DNA from 3 places in the Paenibacillus sp. FSL R7-0179 genome. Region 1 is predicted to be linked to each of the others. Evidence: predicted binding sites of a transcription regulator. Region 1 holds the regulator's gene; each other region holds the start of a gene.
The links. The regulator LexA, encoded in region 1, represses DNA repair genes until DNA is damaged. The targets are predictions, from matches to a motif close to CGAACATATGTTCG.
Positions count from the first base shown of each region.

Region 1 (2,270 bases):
GAGAATCGATCCGCGAGGCTATCCGTTTGAATACGGTGGCTATTCGTCTGTTGAGAAGTGTACTGTAGTCTGTATCCGCTCTAATTCATATGAATCGAAAGAACCCTTGGGCGCAATCTGGCGTCTCAAGGGTTTTTGTGATTTTTCTATTCCCGGATGGTAACACGGGTACCTATGGGAACGAGGGCGGCCAGGGTGAGAACGTCTGCGTTATACATGCGGATACAGCCATGGGAGACCATGTGGCCGATGGAAGCAGGATCATTGGTTCCGTGGATGCCGTAATGCGGCTTAGATAGACCCATCCAGAAGGCACCGAACGGGCCGCCCGGATTGGGCTGCTTGTTAATGATGGTGTATTCGCCTACAGGTGAGACGGTTAACATTTTGCCGATGCCGACAGGGAAGCCTCTGGTGACAACGTCATTATCCAGCAGGTACAGCATGCGCTGAGACAGATCGACGATAATTCGATAATTGGGCATATAGATCAGCACTCCTTTGTAACAGGATATGTGCGGAGCTATGCAGCGGTTCACGGAAAAGTGGCCAAAAAGCCGAATGCGAACAAATGTTTGCATTCGGCTTTTTGGCCACTTCAGGAATACAAATGAACAGAAAACAGGCTGCTTCGCTTGGTGCGGAGCAGCCTGTTCTTAAGCGGGGAGTAGATTAGTGGATATCGCGGAATAATCCGATGACCCGTCCCAAAATCGTAACGCGGTTAAGGCGGAGAGGCTCGTACGCCGGATTCTCCGGCTGCAGCCTGATATGATCCCGTTCCTTGTAGAAGGTCTTCACAGTTGCTTCATCTTCTTCGGTCATCGCTACAACAATATCGCCATTGTCGGCAGTCTGCTGCTGGCGTACGATGACATAATCCCCGTTCATAATTCCGGCATCCACCATACTGTCACCAAGGACAGATAGCATAAACACCTTGTTATCGCCTACATAATGAGCAGGCAACGGGAAGTAATCCTCAATATTCTCTGTAGCTGTAATAGGAACACCAGCGGTAACCTTACCCACTACCGGGATGCGGGTAACGGTCTGGACGAATTGATGCACATTCTCTGAATCTTCCTGGCCGAGTAATTCAATCGCACGCGGCTTCGTAGGGTCACGGCGGATCAGGCCCTTCTTCTCAAGCCGGTCCAAGTGACCATGCACGGTAGAACTGGAGGCCAGGCCGACAGCCTCGCCAATCTCGCGGACGGACGGAGGATAACCCTTGCTGCGGACTTCATTACGTATAAATTCCAGGATCGCCAGCTGACGACTAGAAATCTTTGACATCGGTATCAACCCCATATACTATGTTTGGGAAAATTATAACATAGAACTTCCGTTCGTACAAACATAAGTTCTAAAATGAGGAAAATAAGAGAACGGAAATAAAGAGAACAAACGTTCCGAAAAAACTATTGATCGAAACACATGTTCGTGTTATATTATTTTCGAAAGCAAGAACATGTGTTTGGAGGATGATGATCATGTTAAAGTATAGTACCTACAACAGCATCTACAATAATGACGATATCAAGGTGTCCGCTCCCGGTAATCCAACTGCTCATACTAATGTAACCAAGATCAAGGAATCGGTTCTTCATAGTCTCGCTGCGCTATCATCACTATTCCGTCAGGTCAGCCTGATGAAGATGGTTCTGGTGCTGATGCTTGTTATTTCGGGATTTACTGTGGTGGGGAATGTTTTTGCCGGTTCGGTCTCTTCGCTGAAGCCGGATAAGCGGATCGTAGTCGAACGCGGAGATACCTTATGGAGTATTGCTGTAAGCAACAAACCTGAGGACATGAAGACTGCCGTATATATAGAAGGAATAAGGAAGACGAATCATTTGGAGAACAGCGTCATTAAGGCCGGAGATATTCTGACTTTACCTTTATACTGAAGGAATGTGTCAGACTAATGATCGACTCGGAGAGCTTTCAGGGAGTAGACCTTGACAAGCTCTTTTTCTCATGGCAAAGTTAAAATGAATTTAGAGGGAGGGAAACGTATTGAATATTGACGAATTGGTCGCACGCATCAATGAATTGGCACGCAAAGCTAAGAACGGCGGCCTGAATGAAGAGGAACTGGCTGAACGTGCCAAGCTCCGCGAGATTTATCTGGGGAACATCCGCACTAACTTTCGGGCCCAGCTTGATACCATCGAAATTGTGGACAATCCGGAGCATGAAGAGGGCAACAACGGACTTAAGCATTAGCCGGTTGCCTTTTCATAGATAATACAGGATGACTAGGG
Region 1 covers NZ_JBBOCC010000002.1:3,182,859-3,185,128, reverse strand. The annotation lists gene MKX63_RS30160 (hypothetical protein) at 1-68, shown strand, start outside; gene MKX63_RS30155 (L,D-transpeptidase) at 147-485, opposite strand; gene lexA (transcriptional repressor LexA) at 673-1,299, opposite strand; gene MKX63_RS30145 (LysM peptidoglycan-binding domain-containing protein) at 1,497-1,913, shown strand; gene MKX63_RS30140 (DUF896 domain-containing protein) at 2,023-2,232, shown strand.

Region 2 (2,270 bases), on a different contig from region 1:
TGGCCGTCATGATCCTCAGTGCCTGCAGCAATAACAGCGCCGAGCCGGCTTCCCCGGAAGCGGTGCAGGAGACGGTACAGAACTTTTACGATGAAATGTCGAAATTCGACGAAATGGGCAAATCCTCGCTAGAGAACTTCAACACGACATTTACCTCTTATTCCACCGGACAAGCGACAGACAAAGAATTCCAGAAGGCTGTAGACAGCTTCCAGGATACCGCCTCCGAGCTTGCAGATCATGTGAACGATATTAAAATTGCGCGCGGCCTGCCGGATACGATCGAGAAGCTCCTCAGAGATTCGATGATCGCTTTCCAGAGTGCCTATCAGATCAAGGAGAAAGCTTCGAAGAGCGCTGTATCGCCCGATGTAACCGCTGAGGAATTCAATGCGATGAATCAGCAGGCGGACGTAGCAATGCTCTACGGCATCTCCAAGCTGAATGAAGCCAGAGAAGCCGCCGGATTGATTGATCCGGAGCAATCCGTACCAGGAACTGTGTCAGATGCAGGCACAGATGCCAAGCAGGAACAGGGTACCGGAAGCGCAGGGACTTCGTCAGTGAAATAGGCAGAGACAAGACTTGTTATAGCAAAAGGGTTCAAAGGAAGACGCTGTACAGCATAACTGTGGGCGTCTTTTTGCTATGGAGGAATACCTAAATATTTCTGCTTGCCTAAGCTGCTAAAGCGCAGATATAATACAAACATATGTTCTGTATGAAGAATAGGAGGAACGGCTATGGGCAAGAAGCTTGAAGGGAACCGTCTGCCGGAGTGCAGCGGAAGGGTGCTTCCGGAGCAGATCGGACGGATGGGGAGAGAGCAGCGGGAGACCTGGCATAGCCTGAAGCCGGTGCTGGATGAGGAGAAGCTTGAGGAGATTGAGCATACGCTGGCCTTATCGCTGCGTAGTCATGTACGGGTAACTCTGGTGCTGTATGGTCCTCTGGAGCAGGTGAAGCTGAGCGGGTTCGTGACCTCCATCCATACCCACTCGCGGGAAATCAAGCTGCAGTGGGCAGAGGAATGGAAGTGGCTGCTTGTAGATGACATTGTGGAGGCTTATATTGTCTGACAGCTTTTACTTGCTGCGGTGTCCGTCCGTCTTCTCATAGGCAATCAGCGTGACCTCCGGGTTCCCGGTCATCCGGGCAATCTCCGATTCGGCCTGGCGGATCACCTCCACCACATCCTCTTGGTCGCTTAGCGGGGCTATTCTGTAGCTGTCGCTGTGAATCTCCATGTTCATCCCCCTTTCCGTTAGAATGACCTGACGACAGGTCTGCATTCTTATTCTGGCCTGTTGGTGCACAGTTCATCCGGGGAGATCAGGTGCGGTACCGCTTCTTTTTGACGAAAAAACGGTCATTGGCGTAAGCCGCCCGGCCAAAGCGGGCATATACTATACCAGGGGGTGAGTAGATGCTTACTTTGGAGCAGGTCAAGCAGAAGTCGGCCGCAAGGCTTACGAAGCTGCATCCGGCTGTACTGGCCGGGGCGAACGAGCTGATTAGACGCAGTTATAACCGGGGGGTGCCAATCCTCATTACGCAGGGCATGCGCACGATAGCGCAGCAGAATGAGCTATATGCTCAAGGGAGAACTAAGAAGGGCGACATTGTAACCAATGCCCGGGGAGGCGACAGCTACCATAATTACGGACTGGCAATAGACTTCGCGCTGCTGCTGCCGGATGGCAGGAATGTGTCCTGGGATATGAACCGTGACGGGGATGGCGATAAGGTGGCAGACTGGCAGGAGGTGGCGCAGGAGGGGAAGAAGCTGGGGTTCGAATGGGGCGGGGACTGGACCTCCTTCAAGGATTACGCTCATCTGCAGATGAGCTTCGGTCTTAGCATCCAGGATCTGAAGGCAGGCAGACGGCCGACCGCCCAGCAGAGTGCAGCCGCACTAAGCCGCATAACCGGAGGTGAGCCAGAGGTGAACAAGGATATCCCTGTAAATATTACGCTTAATGGTAAGAAGCTGACGACCGGTGTTATGGACGATGCGGTAACCTATGCGCCTGTACGTGCGATTGCCGAAGCGCTTGGAGCCAAGGTCACGTATAATGCGTCCAGTAAGACCGTGAACATTGTGAAGGAATAACTTCTCTGCATAGATGCTGTGCCGGATGGGGAAATTATCAGCGATTAACCACATCCATGAAGGGGGCACAACATTTTGAACAAGCTGATCACAAGTCTTGCCTGCGGTACCGTCCTGTCCATGAGTCTGCTCGGAGCAGGTGACATCTCCGCAGCAG
Region 2 covers NZ_JBBOCC010000001.1:3,013,410-3,015,679, forward strand. The annotation lists gene MKX63_RS13365 (hypothetical protein) at 1-572, shown strand, start outside; gene MKX63_RS13370 (YolD-like family protein) at 744-1,079, shown strand; gene MKX63_RS13375 (hypothetical protein) at 1,086-1,247, opposite strand; gene MKX63_RS13380 (M15 family metallopeptidase) at 1,427-2,113, shown strand; gene MKX63_RS13385 (WGxxGxxG family protein) at 2,189-2,270, shown strand, end outside.
Region 2: a site for LexA is predicted at 706-719, ahead of MKX63_RS13370 (YolD-like family protein). Genes of this name have one in related genera too.

Region 3 (2,270 bases), on a different contig from region 1:
ACGGGGCAATCAGCGGTTCATAATCGGCCATATTGCGCATGAATACCGCCATTTCCCCATATTTGGCTCCATATTCTCTGGCCAGGGCCTGCATCTCGCGCAGCACGCCCTCCACCTCGGTGCGGCGCGAAGCCGCAGCCCGGATGCTGACGGCTTCCTTCACCTCTTCAGCCGGTCCTGTCCAGGAACGCCGGCGCTGTAACCCGCGCTCCAGATGGGCAAGTACTGGACTGTCCTGGAACCTTGGCAGGACGGGCGGGGCGAGCAGCTCATCCCATACGGTAAGCCCCATCTCCTCCGCCATTCCCCGCAGCTTAATGTAAGTTACCGCTGCCGGATGGAACAGCTCCAGCTCATGCGGGGCAACATCAGGAGGATAGATCCGGTCCAGTGTGAGCGCAATGTTCATTGTGCCGGCATACTGCATCAGCTCACGTAAGACGACAAATTCCTGGTTGCTGAAGCCGTGGAAACCGTCCACCCAGATCTCGGCGCCGCGGATATAGGCAGAGTCCGCAATATGCTCAGCGAGTTCGGCCAGCCTGTCCTCTTCATCTATGTAGAGCTGTGACATCTCCTGGTCCAGCTCGCTGAAGACGAGATGCAGATCATCCAGCTTCCCGGCCAGAATAGGGCTGCCCAGCGTGGCATCCCGCATTCTGCCGATCTGCTCTTCCAGGTCTCCGGCTCCAAGACAACAGCGCTTAAGCTCCGTGTGCAGACTGCTGAGCCGCTCCACAAATCCCGGCCGGTCCGAGGAAGCACCGAACAGCTTCAGCTCCTCTTTGCGCTTGCTGATAATCTTGTAGATCAGCATCTTTTTGCCTTCTTGACTGATGGGCAGACTCGCGCTGCCGCCGGTCTCCTGCTTCACCCGGTAGGCGAGACGCGAGAAGCTGAGCGTCTGGGCACGCAGACTTCCCTTCACGCCGCCTGCTGCCAGCAGTCCCCTTTCCGCTCCGAACGATCCCTGCTCGGGAACAAGTATAATGATCGGGGCCCCCAGCGGCTCTGCCTTTAGCCTGGAGGATACCCGCTCCCATATTGTAGTCGTCTTGCCGCTGCCCGAGCGGCCGATGATGAAGTTAACCGTCATTTCAGCAGACTCCTTCCGTTGAACCCTGGTACTCTATGCAGCACCAGAATCTATGAAACTTCTCGTCTCCATAGTATAGCACACCTCCACCGCACGCTCCAGAACGTACGTTTGCCATTGTTTGCAAATGCACCAAGTGGACACGGTACAAATACATCAAAAAAGAGCCTCCTTAAAAGAGACTCTTCCCGCAAAACCGGCTGCCCCGCCGGTTCTGACACTTCTATTCTATTTGCTGCGCACCTCAAAAATGGCGAACTTCAGATAATGGCCCTCGTCCACGCCGAGAATCTGCGGATGATCCTTGCCTGCGGCCCGCCATTCGATCAGTCTCAGCACCTTTCCGGCATCCTTGGCTGCTTCCATGATCGTATCAAGGAACAGCTGCGGCTGCATGTGGTACGAACAGCTGGCCGTGACCAGATATCCGTCGTCATTCACCAGCTTCATGCCCTGCAGATTGATGTCCTTGTAGCCGCGTACGGCCCCTGCCACTGCGCTTTTGGTCTTGGCAAAAGCAGGCGGGTCCAGAATCACGACATCCCACGTACGTCCGCCCCCGGCAGTCATCGGCTTCGCAGTATCCGCCTTGGCACCCGGTTTGCTTCCGGTTTTCCCTTCTGCCGTCGCGCCGCCCGTAGCACGCTCAGTGCGTTCCTCCTGGCCCTTGACCTGATTGCGCAGGTAGGCAAATGCATCATCTACCACGAATTCCACCCGGTCATTGAACCCGTTGATCTCCACATTGGCCTTCGCACTCTCGATGGCATGCGCAGACACATCCAGACAAGTTACCTTCTTAGCGCCGTACTTGCAGGCATGCAGTGTGAAGCTTCCCGTATGTGCAAAGCATTCCAGCACAGTCGCACCATCCCAATATGGGAAGGTGACCGGCTTGCCGCTTTTGTTGACCGGAAGCATCTGGAGTGTACCGTCCTCTGCTGCTACGTTCTGCAGTGTAATTCCGCTGCGCCCGCCCCAGCCCTTCATCAGCGGAGCAATCGATGCTCTATTCTCCCGCTGATCGAAGAAGTAGCCGGTCTTCTGCCCCTCTTCAATATCGACGATCACCTTCAGCCCGTTCTCGCTTACGGTAATATGTCGCGGGCATTCACCGTAGAGCACACCCGTGGTCTGTTCCAGTCCCTCCAGCTCCCGCACACTGACATCGCTG
Region 3 covers NZ_JBBOCC010000001.1:2,871,165-2,873,434, reverse strand. The annotation lists gene addB (helicase-exonuclease AddAB subunit AddB) at 1-1,096, opposite strand, end outside; gene MKX63_RS12720 (class I SAM-dependent rRNA methyltransferase) at 1,325-2,270, opposite strand, start outside.
Region 3: a site for LexA is predicted at 1,197-1,210, ahead of addB (helicase-exonuclease AddAB subunit AddB). Genes of this name have one in related genera too.